2 linked regions of the Thiocystis violascens DSM 198 genome follow. Each later gene encodes a partner of the first gene's protein in a complex. Links are inferred from orthologs where the notes say so. Each region holds a gene or a part of one and is shown in the gene's direction. Other genes may lie near its edges. The genes, in order: moaE and moaD.

Region 1 (7,271 bases):
AATCAGGAGACTGCGCGGATTCCCTGGCGGGATCTGCAACGCTTTTTCGCGCAAGGCAAGGTGATCTGGGTCCGGGACGGTCTCGACCTCATCGAGACCGCCCTCTTGATCGCGCGCGATGACGCTCCGACCATTGACGCCGAGATGGCGCACGGGGGCATCGTGCCGGTTCCGGATCGACAGGCCCGAGACTGGTTCGAGACCAACGCCAGCCTCTGGGCGGTGGTCGTTAAACCCTGGGTACTGGTCCAGGAGGTCGCATGCACATCTGGGTCGACGCCGACGCTTGCCCAAGGGTCATCAAGGACATTCTGTTTCGCGCCGCCGAACGGGTTGGCGTCCGGGTGACACTGGTCGCCAATCAGCCCATGAACCTGCCGCCATCGCGACTCATCCGTGCCATCCAGGTCGCACAGGGATTCGATGTCGCCGACAATGAAATCGTCAAACGCCTAGAACCGGGCGACCTGGTGATTACCGCCGACATCCCGCTGGCCGCTGAGGTCATCGCCAGGGAGGCCCACGCCTTGAATCCCCGTGGCGAGATCTATACCAAGGACAATATCCGCGAACGCCTGAACCTGCGCGACTTCATGGACACCTTACGCGCGACTGGCGTGGACACCGGCGGTCCCGCGACGCTGGGCGCGCGCGACCGGCAGGCATTCGCGAATGCCTTGGATGGCTTTCTTGCGAGGCAGGGGTGTCCTCCGGCGGCAGAATCCTTGAAGCGCTAAACGGCATCACATCAATCAGAGGAGTTGACGCATGGCAGTACTGATTCTAGGTCTGATTCTGTTTCTGGGGACTCACTCGGTCTCCATCGTCAAGCCGGGGTTGCGGACAACTGTCGTCGAACGCTTTGGCGTCATCCCCTGGCAGGCTGTTTACAGCGTGCTCTCTCTGGCGGGATTCATTCTGATCGTCTGGGGTTATGGGGAGGCGCGCCAGTCGGCCATCGTCCTCTATGATCCGCCGGGCTGGATGAGACACCTCAATCTGCTGCTGATGTTGCCGATCTTTCCGTTGCTGTTCGCGGCCTATCTGCCGGGGCGCATCCAGACCGCCACCAAACATCCCATGTTGCTTGCGGTCAAGATCTGGGCTTTTGGTCACTTGTTGGCCAATGGCACTCTCGCGGATCTGCTCCTGTTCGGTGCCTTCCTGGCCTGGGCCGTAGCGGATCGAATCTCGCTCAAGCGCCGGGTGGGGCCGCCGGTTCCGGGTGCACCGCCGAGTCAGACCAACGACGCCATCGCCATCGTCGGCGGTCTGGGAGTCTATCTGCTCTTCCTGTTTTGGCTGCACCGCGTTTTGATGGGGGTCGCGCCCATTGGTTGACGCAGTTCGAGCAGAGTCGGAGAAATCGGTAAGACGCGCCCCTGGAGTCTGCTGATGCCGCGCGTCCAGATCCAGACCGAACCCTTCGATATCGCCGCCGAACAGGAGTCGTTGTGGCACGGCAATCCGCGCGTGGGCGCGCTCGTCACCTTCGTTGGGCTGATGCGCGATCTCCACGAGGGGGTGGCGGTGTCCCGCATGACCCTGGAACATTACCCCGGTATGACCGAGAAGGCGCTTGCCGAGATCGCCGAGGAGGCTAACGCGCGTTGGAAGCTGGAGGGCGTGACCATTGTTCACCGGCTCGGGAAGTTGGAGCCGCAGGATCCGATCGTCTTCGTCGGTGTTGCCAGCCATCATCGTGGCGATGCCTTCCGCGCCTGCGAATTTCTGATCGATTATTTGAAGACCCGAGCGCCCTTCTGGAAAAAAGAGCAGACCGAGCAGGGCGAACGCTGGGTCGAGTCAAAAGTATCGGATGACGTCGCCGCCCGGCGTTGGTGACATCCAACCGCAGCGGCACCGCCATGGGGATTCAGACGACGCCGAGTCGACGTGGGATCTTCGACATCAGTAAATGCCAAGGACCGATGTCATCCAAACACGGAGAGTTGTCCGCAGTAGAATGCGTTAAATGTCTAAGTTTTCGGCATTTAGAGCATTTTTTTCGATAAATAGTCGTCGCGGTTCAACTTGATCACCCATCAATGTAGTGAAAATCAAATCTGCAGCGACCGCGTCCTCAATGGTCACTTTCAAAAGACGGCGCGTTTCCGGATTCATTGTGGTGTCCCAAAGCTGTTCGGGATTCATTTCACCGAGTCCTTTGTATCGTTGGGTGCTATACCCTTTTTGAGCTTCCGTGAGCAACCAACGTATCCCATCTCCCAAATCTGTTATAACCTTCAGCCGCTCGCCACGTTTAACATAGGCATCGGACTGCAGAAAACCTGTTAGCTTTTGGCCGTACTCAAGCATTTTTGCATAATCAATTGAGCGAAAAAACTCTAACGGAACAATACGGCTTTCATGGATGCCGTGAATAAATCGAACTACCTCGATATATTCGGGTATTTTCGACGATTGTTCGCTGACTCGAACATTATAGTGAAATGTAGGTATTTCATTGTGATTAAGTATGGCCTCTAATTGAATACACCAACTCTTTAATCGCTCAAGATCGGAAATAATCAGGTCATCAATCCGGGGGGCTTTAATCACTGCTTCCAGAAATTCAGTGCCATACCGTTTCTCCAGTCGCTTAACGATATTCACGATCACACTGTAATCCAAAGCCAGTGACTCCAGCGCAGTGCTCGCCAATGGCAGTGCGTCTTTCGTGACGAATAAATTCGCATCATCCAGCGCCGCCTGGAGCATGGCGTAATTAAGAGCCGACTCATCGAGCAGATATTCTTCTTGTTTTCCTTTTTTGATTTTAAACAAGGGGGGCTGCGCGATATAAATATGTCCTCTCTCTACCAATTCTGGCATTTGCCTATAAAAGAAAGTCAGGAGCAAGGTACGAATATGAGCGCCATCTACATCCGCATCGGTCATGATGATAATGCGATGGTACCTTAAGTTGTCAGGGTTATATTCTTCTCGTCCGATGCCACATCCAAGCGCCGTAATCAGCGTTCCAACTTCTGCGGATGAGAGCATTTTATCGAAGCGAGCCTTTTCCACATTCAGTATCTTGCCTTTCAATGGCAATATTGCTTGAAAAGCTCGATCCCTTCCTTGTTTTGCAGAACCTCCAGCAGAGTCTCCTTCGACTAGATAGATCTCCGATCTAGCGGGATCTTTTTCCTGACAGTCAGCTAATTTTCCTGGTAATCCTGCAATGTCGAGAACGCCCTTACGGCGAGTCATTTCTCGTGCTTTTCGAGCAGCTTCACGAGCTCGTGCAGCATCAAGCATCTTATTTGCGATGATTTTTGCTTCAAACGGCTGCTCTTCGAGGAACATACCTAGCTGCTCGGCAACAAGTGACTCGACAACAGCTTTTACTTCCGATGACACCAGTTTGTCTTTCGTTTGAGATGAAAACTTTGGGTCCGGAACCTTTACAGACAGAACCGCAACAAGGCCTTCTCTAGCATCATCGCCTACGGGCCTGATCTTTTGATTACGATCCAAACCTTCACGCTCAATATATGAATTAAGCGTTCTTGTCAGTGCCGCACGTAATCCGGCCAAATGTGTACCGCCATCTTTTTGTGGAATCGTGTTTGTATAGCAATAAATTGTTTCGAGATAGCTGCTGTTCCATTGGATAGCCAATTCAACTCCAATCGATTGTCTCTCTGCACTAAAATAGATGACTGTTGGATGAATTGGATCTTTGTTTTTATTCAAATGTTCTACGAATGCACGAATTCCACCTTGATATTCAAAAACATCCTTTCTTTCAGTAGATTCTTCGGTTAACGCTATCTTAACGCCTGAGTTAAGAAATGATAGTTCTCGAAGACGCTTGGCTAATATATCGTAGTGAAAATCCAAATTTGTAAAAATGTTAGGTGACGGATAAAAGCGAATTTCGGTACCCGTGCGCTTTGTCTGATCAATAGCCTTAAGTGGATACTGAGGCACGCCAAAGCGATATTCCTGCTCATAGATCTGCCCTCCCTTGCAAATGCGCAGATTTAATTTTTCTGAGAGTGCGTTCACGACCGAGACGCCTACGCCATGCAAACCGCCGGAGACTTTATAGGAGTTGTCGTCAAATTTGCCTCCTGCGTGCAATACGGTCATGATGACTTCTGCAGCTGATTTATTTTCTTCTGCATGCATATCGACTGGTATTCCCCTCCCATCATCAACTACTGTAACTGAACAGTCGGCATGAATTGTCACATTGATATTCTTGCAGTAGCCAGCTAGAGCCTCGTCGATTGAGTTATCTACGACTTCAAATACCATATGGTGTAGTCCTGTACCATCATCCGTATCCCCGATATACATGCCTGGGCGTTTGCGCACCGCGTCGAGTCCACGAAGTACCTTTATGTTTGTCGAGTCGTATGTCATTTAAATAGTTAGATATTTGATGGTAAACATACCGATATTATACGTGAATCATGGACGCAGCACCTCACGCCCTAAATTATCTGGATAATTTATGCCATCATCGGCTTGCGGATATAGGTCCAGCGTGCGATGCTCCTGACATGGATAAGGTCATGCAGTTTATTGATTATATAGCGATTTAATGTGATATCTAGATACCTAAACCAAGCCCTGCTCGGGATGCGTATTTTCGGTGGTGCTCTGCCACCCGTGCCAAGCCTCCTATCGACCAAGCCGCTCCCTGCCACAACTTACTCGTTTCGTTTATGCTCAAGCTCGATCTCGCGAAGTGGAACCAGACCCCCAGACGATCTCTGGTATGAGGCGATGACGGCCCCGCACATGCCAGCACCCGTGAGCGGTTTCTGCGTCGTACGAACTGATCCAACACGGGTGGGAATCTCGGTGATTGCGTTGCGTGTAGGGCGTCACCCGCCAATTTTGAACCGTTTGTGCCTCCAATATAATGACGAGGGTTCCCAGGCGTTGCTGTTCGAGCACACAGGAGGGGTTCCTCGTTTTTTGACGCGGTGATGGAGTCCGCACTCGATACGTTGATCCGCACCGGCGTGGCGGCGGTCGCGCTCTACCCACGCAGCGTGACCCCCAGACGGGGCGCCTGGTTCCGAGCGTGGAACTCGCCCAGCACACCGTCGCGCCGCGCTGGACCTTGAAGTTTCACCGCCGCGTCAGGCGCTCAAACGCCTGGGCTTCTCCTGGAAGAAGGCCAAGGCCTTGCTCAATCGCGCCACGACGCCCGCCCGCGAAGCCTTCGTCGCGCAACTGCAGGCCCTGCTGCAGCGCACCTTGGACCCCGAGCCTCCCTGATTGATCTCTCTCGGCGAAGCGCACATCCAGCAGGAAGCCGATCTGGGCGACGGCTGGGCGCCGATCAGGGAGCGCTTGTGGGTCGACTCCCATACCCCGGGGCTTTCCGCAAAAGTGAGTTTCTATGGGCTCTATTGCTACAACGCGGGGCAGGTGGCGATCTGGGATTTCCCGTGTGCCAACACCGAGCACACGCTGACCGTCTTACGCCGTCTGCGTCAGCGGGAACCGACCCGCGAGATCATCCTGTTCTGGGATGGCGCACCGTATCACCGTGCTGGCGCGGCGATCGACTAAGGAGATGAGACTACCCGTTTGTTAAAAAATTACCCCGTTGAAGCCGGCGTTGCGATATCAATGCATCCAACGCATGCGCATGGACTACCCGAGCCATCTCGCCGAGAACCTCCTGATCGGCTCCGGTGTCGTCGAGGCCGCCTGCAAGATCCTGGGCAAGCAACGCCTCTGTGGCGCGGGCATGCGCTGAAAACGCCAGGGTGCCAAGATCGTCTTGAGCCAGCGGACGCTCGTGCAATCCACGGGGCGCTAGGCGCAATTCTGGGACAAGATCGATCAGTGCGGTACCCAGCCGCGTTAAGTGACATTAATTGAAGGCAGCACCCGGGCGGACTCCCGCGACCCGCGTAGGCGCCCACCAGTGCGCTCAGGTCCGATGATCTCGAGTCGAGGCGACACCTTCGCCAGCCCCCGCATTACTGGAAAATAACCAATTGAAATAAATTAGCTTTCTTGTAGACAAGCGGTTTTTTTAAATGCACTGGTTAAGCACCGGTGCATCGGTCATCCCTGCCGGGCACGCAATGCCCCGAGCACGGTTTATTTGGATACCAATTGCCCAGTGCAGATCGGTCATCCCTGCCGGGCACGCAATGCCCCGAGCAACCCCTTGAGCAAATCCAGTGGCGCGGCCGGACAGCCGGGGATTTTCACATCCACCGGAATGACATTCTCCACCGCGCCGCAGCTCGCATAGGAAATACCGAACTCGCCCCCGTCGCAGGCGCAATCGCCGGCGGCGATCACGAACTTGGGCGAGGACGTGGCACGCCAAGTGCGGCGTAGCGCGGTTTCCATGTGGCGCGAGACCGGCCCCGTGACCAGCAGTGCATCGGCGTGACGCGGCGAGGCGACGAAGTGGACACCGAAGCGCTCGACATCGTGATAGGGATTGTTCAGTGCGTGGATCTCTAGCTCGCAGCCATTGCAGGAACCGGCATCCACCTGACGGATGGCGAAACTGCGTCCGAAACGTGCGTCGATCAGCCGGTGCAGTTCGATGCCGATGCGCGCCAGTTCAGCCTCTTCGTGGTCGGGTGGCGGCTCGGTAACCACGCCGGTGGTGAACGATTGTCTGAGAATCCGAAACATTACAAATCCTGCCCAGCGTAAGACCCATTGACCGATTTGTTGCAGACCGGGAAGTCGGGGACGATGTTGCCGAGGATGAGACGCTCCAGCGCGGGCCAGGTAAACCAGCTCGGGTCACGGGGGAAATAGCGCGCGATGCGTCCTTCGGCGTCGAAGCGCACGAAGCAGAGGATCTCGCCGCGCCAGCCATCGATCAGGCCCAGACCGACCGCGTCCGGTTGGACAGCCGGCAGAGGCGCGACGATCTCGCCTTCCGGCAGGGCATCGAGCAGGCGGTCGAGCATCCAGAGACTGCTCCGCACCTCCGCCATACGTACCCGTACCCGCGCGGCCACGTCGCCCTCGGTCTCTGCGGATTCTTCTACGCGCACACTATCGTAGGGCGGATAGGGATTGTCGCGGCGGACATCGAACCGCAGCCCGCTGGCCTTGCCGACATAGCCGGTGCAGCCGAGCGCGCGGGCATCCGTCTGGGAAAGGATGCCGGTGGCGATCAGGCGGTCGTCCAGCGAGGGGTGATCGTCGATCACATCGAACAGCGGCTCGATGGTGCGATGCAGTGCGGCGTGATCCTGACGCAACACCAGAAAGGCGTCCGCGGACAGGTCATGGACGACCCCGCCGGGGATGAGCGCGTC
Region 2 (6,642 bases), 350 kb from region 1 along the record:
CGAGCAGGGCGAGCAGGAGCATTTCTATGTCTCCGGCGGCATGCTGGAAGTGCAGCCGAATGTGGTGACGGTCTTGGCCGACACCGCGATCCGCGCCCGCGATCTGGATGAGGCCGCGGCGCTGGAAGCGAAACGCCGTGCCGAGGACGCGCTGGCCGGTCAAACCGCCAAGTTCGAGTACGCCAAGGCTCAGGTCGAATTGGCCGAGGCCGTCGCGCAGTTGCGGGCGATCGAGAAGCTGCGGAAGATGAAGGGGCGCTGATTCGCTGCCCAGGCGGTCACGGCCGCCGGCACCCTGACAAACGCCCCCGGTCGAGACGACGGGGGCGTTTGCGTTTACGTGTGGAGAGAGGCATAAGCATGTCGGATCAAACGATTGGCGACGGCAAACTGGTCTCGTTGACGTACCGCATCGCCGATGCGGCTGGCGCCATCCTGGAGCAGACGGATCTTCCCGTCACCTACATTCAGGGTGGGCAGACCGAACTGATCGGCGGGATGGATGCCGCGATCCGCGGAAAATCCGTGGGCGACGAGGTCGAGTTGCGGCTCGGTCCCGATCAGGGCTTTGGCCCGCATGATCCAAGCCTGACCTTTACCGACGACCTGGAGAATGTCCCGCCGGAATTCCGCTTCGTCGGCGCCGAGGTCCAGATGCAGAGCGACACCGGCGAGGTCAAGACCTTCCTGGTCACCCGTATCGAGAACGGCAGGCTCACGGTCGATGGCAACCACCCGCTAGCTGGCAAGTCGCTCGTGGTCCATGTCCGCATTCATGAGGTGCGCGACCCCACGCACGCGGAGCTGAGCGCCGAGTTGGGCGTCTGCAACCTGCCGGGCGGAAGTCTTCACTAATTCGGAAATTCTTCAGGAATTTCTGAATATCTAGAAATCGTTTCGAGATCAAATCCGGGACTTGCAACGTATGAAACTAGGTGTCGTGATACTGGCCGCGGGTCTCGGTAAACGGATGCGTTCCAGTCTGCCGAAGGTTCTTCATCCGCTCGCCGGCAAACCATTGTTGGCGCATGTGCTCGACGCCGCAAACCAGCTCGGTGCCGCACGGCGGGTCGTCGTCTTCGGTCACGGCGGCGAACAGGTCCAGGCGGCCCTGAGCGGGCACGACTGCCTCTGGGTCGAACAGGCCCGGCAGCAGGGCACCGGCCATGCGGTGCTCCAGGCGATGCCGGCGATGAGCGGGATGGATCGGGTGCTGGTGCTGTATGGCGACGTGCCCCTGATTACCCCCGAAACCCTCCGCCGCCTGCTCGCGGCGAGCGCGGATACCCGTCTGGGGCTGCTGACGGCCGAACTGCCCGATCCCACCGGCTATGGCCGCATCCTCCGCGATGCGCGGGGCCGCGTGACCCGCATCGTCGAGGAGAAAGACGCCACGCCGGCGGAGCGGGGCATTCGCGAGATCAACACCGGATTTCTGGTCGCCGATCGCGCCGGTCTGGACGACTGGCTGACCCGGATCGGCAACAACAACGTGCAGGGCGAATATTATCTGACCGATATCACCGCGCTGGCGGCCCAGGATGACGTCCAGATCGCGAGCGCCCAGCCGGGCACGCTCGCGGAAGTGATTGGCGTGAACGATCGGGTCCAGCTTGCCGAATTGGAACGTAGCTACCAGCGCGCGGCGACGGAGCGGCTGATGCGCGCGGGCGTGACCCTGGCCGATCCGGCGCGTTTCGATCTGCGCGGAATCCTGCACGCAGAGACCGATGTCAGCCTGGACATCAATGTCATCGTCGAGGGTGAGGTTTGGCTCGCCGCCGGGGTTCGCGTCGGCCCCAACTGTCTGCTGAAAGACTGCATGATCGGCTCCGGGACTGAAATTTTCGCCAATTGCGTCATCGAGGGCGCCGAGGTTGGCGCGAACGCCCGTATCGGACCCTTCGCGCGACTGCGTCCAGAGGCCAAGCTTGCCGCGAACACCCATGTCGGAAATTTCGTCGAGATCAAGAAGGCGACTCTGGGGCAGGGCAGCAAGGTCAATCACCTGACCTATCTTGGCGACGCCGAGGTCGGTGCGGGCGTCAATATCGGCGCCGGCACCATCACCTGTAACTATGATGGCGTCAACAAATCCCTGACCCGGATCGGCGATGGCGCCTTCATCGGTTCCAATACGGCCTTGGTCGCACCCGTGACCGTTGGCGAGCGGGCGACGATTGGCGCGGGATCCGTCATTACTCGCGATACGCCGGCCGACCAGCTCACGCTGGCTCGTGGGCGTCAGACCAGCATTCCCGCCTGGCAACGGCCCCGGAAAAAAACTGACTGAACTGCTCCGGATGTCTGGATATCAGATGTGAAGGCTATAGCATCAGTGAAGAGGTGAATGATGACCGGGCATTTTGCGGAGCAGCCATTCCTGCCGCTCAACATCGCGCTTCTGACCGTCTCGGACAGTCGGAGCGAGGACCAGGACACCTCCGGCAAACTGCTGAAGGAGCGGGCCGAAACCGCCGGTCACCGGGTTGTGGCGAAGGAGATCGTCCGCGACGATGTCTATCAACTGCGCGCGGTGGTTTCGCGCTGGATCGCCGATCCCGAGGTGAACGTCATCCTGAGCACCGGCGGAACCGGCGTCACCGGGCGCGACAGTACGCCCGAGGCCGTCACGCCCCTGCTCGACAAGGTGGTCGAGGGCTTCGGCGAACTTTTTCGTCAGATCTCGTTCGCCGAGATTGGCGCCTCGACCCTCCAGTCGCGCGCCTTCGCCGGATTGGCCAACGGCACCTTCGTCTTCTGTCTGCCGGGCTCGACCGGCGCCTGCCGAACGGCTTGGGATGGGATCCTGCTGCCCCAACTGGATATCCGCACACGGCCCTGTAATTTCGCCCAACTCATCCCGCGTTTGCGCGAACGCTGAAGCTCTATGACGACCCACAACGACTGCCCGGCTCCGGCCACGGAAAAACGCCCCACGCTGACCAAGCAGGAGGCTATCGACTTCCTGCTGTCGCGGGTCGAGCCGATTGCGGACAGCGAATCCATCCCGACCGACACGGCGCTCGGGCGCGTGCTGGCGGCGCCGGTGACAAGCGCCATCGCTGTCCCCGGCTGGGACAACAGCGCCATGGACGGATACGCCATCCGTCACGTGGACCTGGCCGCGCAGGACGGCTGGCTGCGGGTCAGTCAACGGATTCCAGCCGGGTCGACCGGCGTCGATCTGGAGCCAGGCACCGCCGCGCGCATCTTCACCGGCGCGCCCGCCCCGGACGGCGCCGATACGGTGGTGGTGCAGGAAATCTGCGAGCGCGACGGCGACCGGGTGCGTATCCCGCTGGACTGCAAGGCTGGCGCGAACATCCGCCGCGCCGGCGAGGACATCCGCGCCGGGGCCGAGGTGATCGCCGCCGGGACGCGGCTCGCGCCCCAGCATCTTGGGCTGGCCGCCTCGGTTGGCGTCGCGCGTTTGCCGGTCTATCGGCGTTTGCGGGTCGCGGTCCTGGCCAGCGGTGACGAATTGGCGATGCCGGGCGAGCCGCTGGGTCCGGGCCAGATCTACAACTCCAATCGCTTTCTGCTCATCGGCCTGCTGCAAGGCTTGGGCTGCGAGGTCGTGGATCTCGGGATCGTCGCGGACACCCTGGACGCGACCACCGACGCACTGACGCGCGGGGCGCGCGAGTCGGACCTGATCCTCGCCAGCGGCGGGGTGTCGGTCGGCGAGGAGGATCATCTCAAGTCTGCGGTCGAGAAGATCGGTACGCTGGATCTCTGGAATATCTCGATTCGCCCCGGCAAGCCGGTCGCGTTCGGCTGGGTCCAGGGCACGCCGGTTCTGGGCGCGCCCGGCAATCCCGTGTCGCTCTTCGTCACCTTCTGTCTGTTTGCCCGCCCGGTGGTGCTGCGGCGTCAGGGGACGGCGGGGGATCTCGCGCCGCGCGTCCTCAAAATCCGCGCCGGGTTCGATTGGCCGAAACCGGACAAACGGAGCGAATTTCATCGCGCGCGACTTCAGACCGGCGACGATGGTGAGCCCGAACTAGCGGTCTTTCCGACCCGCTCCTCGGCGGTTCTGTCCTCGGTCGCCTGGGCGGACGGTCTGATCGAGATTCCGCCGGGGCGGGCGATCCGGCGGGGCGAGTTGGTTGATTTCATGCCGTTTGCCGATTTGTTGCACTGATCTGTCCATTGAGCGAGCCCCGACGCGATGATCAAGATTCTCTACTTTGCCCGACTGCGCGAACGGCTCGGCTGTCATGAGGAACGACTGGAGTTGCCAGCGGGAGTCGGCACTGTGGCGGATCTGCTGGCGCATCTGCGTGCGCGCGGCGGACTCTGGACGGAGGCGCTTGGCGAGGGCGAGCGACTGATGAGCGCGGTCAATCAGGCGATTGCACAGCCTCGAACGCCCCTTCTCGAAGGCGACGAGGTTGCATTTTTCCCGCCGGTGACCGGTGGCTAAGGAGCCGTCCATCAACAACTTTCCCCGGTCTCGGCGTCGCCCGCAAGCGGGCTCCTGCGCGCCCCGTCGGAGCCCGCTTGCGGGCGACTTGGCCGTCGGTTTAAGCGATTCGGGAAATTTTTGCTGGACGGTTTCTAAGTTTGCTTCCTCCAGTCATTGTGAAATCCGGACGCTGGCATCGTCCCAGGGGGAGCCTCGTGACAACGCTCATCGAAGCGCATGATCTGATCCGGCTCTATCCCGGCGTGCGCGCCGTGGATGGCATCAGCTTCAGGGTCGAATCCGGGCAGTGTTTCGGTCTGCTGGGACCGAACGGGGCGGGGAAGACGACGACCCTGGAGATGCTGGAGGGCATCCAGCCGCCGACCTCGGGATGCGTGCTGTTCAAGGGGCATCCGCTGGATCGAGAATATCGTCAGTCCATCGGCATCCAGTTCCAGGTCACGGCCTTGCAGGATTTCCAGACCGTGAGCGAGTCGCTGGCCATGTTCGCCAGTCTCTATCGGCGCACGGCGGAGCGCGAGGAGCTGATCCGGCTGTGCAATCTGGACGAGATTCTGGATCGCGACACGCGCAAGCTCTCGGGCGGTCAGCGGCAGCGTCTGCTGCTGGCGGTCGCGCTGGTCAACGATCCCGAACTGGTGTTTCTGGACGAGCCGACGACCGGACTCGACCCCCAGGCGCGGCGCAATTTTTGGGGCCTGATCGAACGGGTCCGCCGACGCGGAACGACCGTGGTGATGACCACGCACTACATGGAAGAGGCCGAGCGGCTGTGCGACCGGATCGTGATCGTCGACCGGGGGCGTCTGATTGCCGAGGGCAATCCGCGCGCGCTGATCGACGCACATTTTCCCGCGCGCCTGATCCGTCTGCCGGATGCGGCTTGGCCGGCGGGGGTTCCGCTCCCGTCCGGCGCCGTGGCGCGCGACGGCGAGATCGAAATCCAGACCGATGAGGTGCCGCCCATGCTGGCCGAACTCGAACGTCTCGGTGCCGATCTGGCCGGTCTGCGGGTGGCGATTCCGAATCTGGAAGACCTCTTTCTGAAACTGACCGGGCATGCCTTAAGGACTTGATGATGTGGCGCCGAATCCTTGCCATCCTGGTCGCGCGCAATCGCGAGTTCTATCGCGACCGCGCGGGACTGAGCTGGAACATCCTGATGCCGATCATGATGGTGCTGGCCTTCGCCTTCATTTTTCGAGCCGAGCCGGAGGATCTGCTCAAGGTTGGCGTCGTCACGCCGGACGGTCAATTGACCAGCGTGTCCTCGCCCTTTCTCGACCTTGAATACATCGACTTCATCCCGCTCACCGATCCGGATGCGGCCATCGTGAAAGTCGAACGGCATCAGTTGGATCTGCTGCTCGATCCGCGCGGCTCGCCCGTTTACTGGCTGAACGCCGAGTCGCCCAAAGGGTATCTGGCCGAGCGTCTCCTGCTGGGCGCCTATCCCTCGCGAGCCGATCCGGCGCCGCAACGCCTGACCGTGAGCGGCGAGGCGCTACGCTATGTGGATTGGGTGCTGCCCGGCGTGCTCGCGATGAACATCATGTTCTCCAGCTTCTGGGGCGTCGGCTGGGTGATCGTGCGCTATCGCAAAAATGGCGTGCTGCGCCGGCTCAAGGCAACACCGCTCAGCCCCTGGGAGTTTCTGACCGCGCAGGTGGTCTCGCGGTTGATCGTGGTGCTGTCGGCGAGTCTGGTGGTCTATCTGGGCGCCGCGCTGCTGCTGGATTTTCCGATGCGCGGCTCCTATCTGGCGCTGGCGCTCGTCTATCTGGCCGGCGCTCTCTGCCTCATCAGCATGGGTCTGATCGTGGCGGCGCGTCTGCGCACCGAGGAGGTGGCCGATGGGATACTCAATCTGGTGTCCTGGCCCATGCTGCTGCTGTCGGGGGTCTGGTTCTCGCTGGAGGGCGCGAGCGCGGCGGCGCAGGCGTTTTCGCGTTTGCTGCCGCTGACGCATCTGGTGGAAGGCGCCCGGCGGGTGATGATCGATGGGGCTGGTGTCATTGATGTCTTGCCTCAGATCATCTTGCTGGGCGGGCTGGCCGTGCTCTTCCTGAGCCTGGCCGCCTGGCTGTTTCGATGGGAATGAACAAGCGAGAGAGTTCAGAGCCTCTCCTCGTCTCGATCGCGCTTGCGATAGGTCTGGCGCATCCGCCAGATGATGGCGCCAACGATCGCGAGCAGGCATCCCGAGCCGA

Evidence for each region.
Region 2: the proteins of moaE (region 1) and moaD are in contact, whole or in part, in a crystal structure (PDB 1FMA), measured with the Escherichia coli proteins. The link is inferred for Thiocystis violascens DSM 198 from one-to-one orthologs.

What each region holds. Positions count from the first base shown.
Region 1 is NC_018012.1:3,191,063-3,198,333, forward strand. The notes cover bases 141-3,120. They hold moaE (molybdopterin synthase catalytic subunit MoaE), read left to right. Parts: upstream 141-1,395; coding sequence 1,396-1,845; downstream 1,846-3,120. Other genes in these bases: THIVI_RS14090 (DUF2288 domain-containing protein), read left to right, coding at 141-348; THIVI_RS14095 (YaiI/YqxD family protein), read left to right, coding at 261-737; THIVI_RS14100 (NnrU family protein), read left to right, coding at 769-1,341; gyrB (DNA topoisomerase (ATP-hydrolyzing) subunit B), read right to left, coding at 1,972-3,120. Also shown: more of THIVI_RS14090, read left to right, coding at 1-140; more of gyrB, read right to left, coding at 3,121-4,377; THIVI_RS14115 (transposase), read left to right, coding at 5,245-5,541; THIVI_RS14120 (NADH-quinone oxidoreductase subunit B family protein), read right to left, coding at 6,115-6,633; THIVI_RS14125 (hydrogenase large subunit), read right to left, coding at 6,633-7,271. UniProt on the Escherichia coli protein: Converts molybdopterin precursor Z to molybdopterin. This requires the incorporation of two sulfur atoms into precursor Z to generate a dithiolene group. The sulfur is provided by MoaD.
Region 2 is NC_018012.1:2,839,277-2,845,918, reverse strand. What follows is about bases 2,995-5,801. They hold moaD (molybdopterin converting factor subunit 1), read left to right. Parts: upstream 2,995-4,174; coding sequence 4,175-4,429; downstream 4,430-5,801. Other genes in these bases: THIVI_RS12520 (ABC transporter permease), read left to right, coding at 5,511-5,801; THIVI_RS12525 (ABC transporter ATP-binding protein), read left to right, coding at 4,627-5,508; THIVI_RS12535 (molybdopterin molybdotransferase MoeA), read left to right, coding at 2,995-4,147. In the rest of the region: THIVI_RS12555 (F0F1 ATP synthase subunit epsilon), read left to right, coding at 1-262; THIVI_RS12550 (FKBP-type peptidyl-prolyl cis-trans isomerase), read left to right, coding at 361-855; bifunctional UDP-N-acetylglucosamine diphosphorylase/glucosamine-1-phosphate N-acetyltransferase GlmU, read left to right, coding at 926-2,293; moaB (molybdenum cofactor biosynthesis protein B), read left to right, coding at 2,354-2,884; more of THIVI_RS12535, read left to right, coding at 2,891-2,994; more of THIVI_RS12520, read left to right, coding at 5,802-6,533; THIVI_RS12515 (hypothetical protein), read right to left, coding at 6,548-6,642. UniProt on the Escherichia coli protein: Involved in sulfur transfer in the conversion of molybdopterin precursor Z to molybdopterin.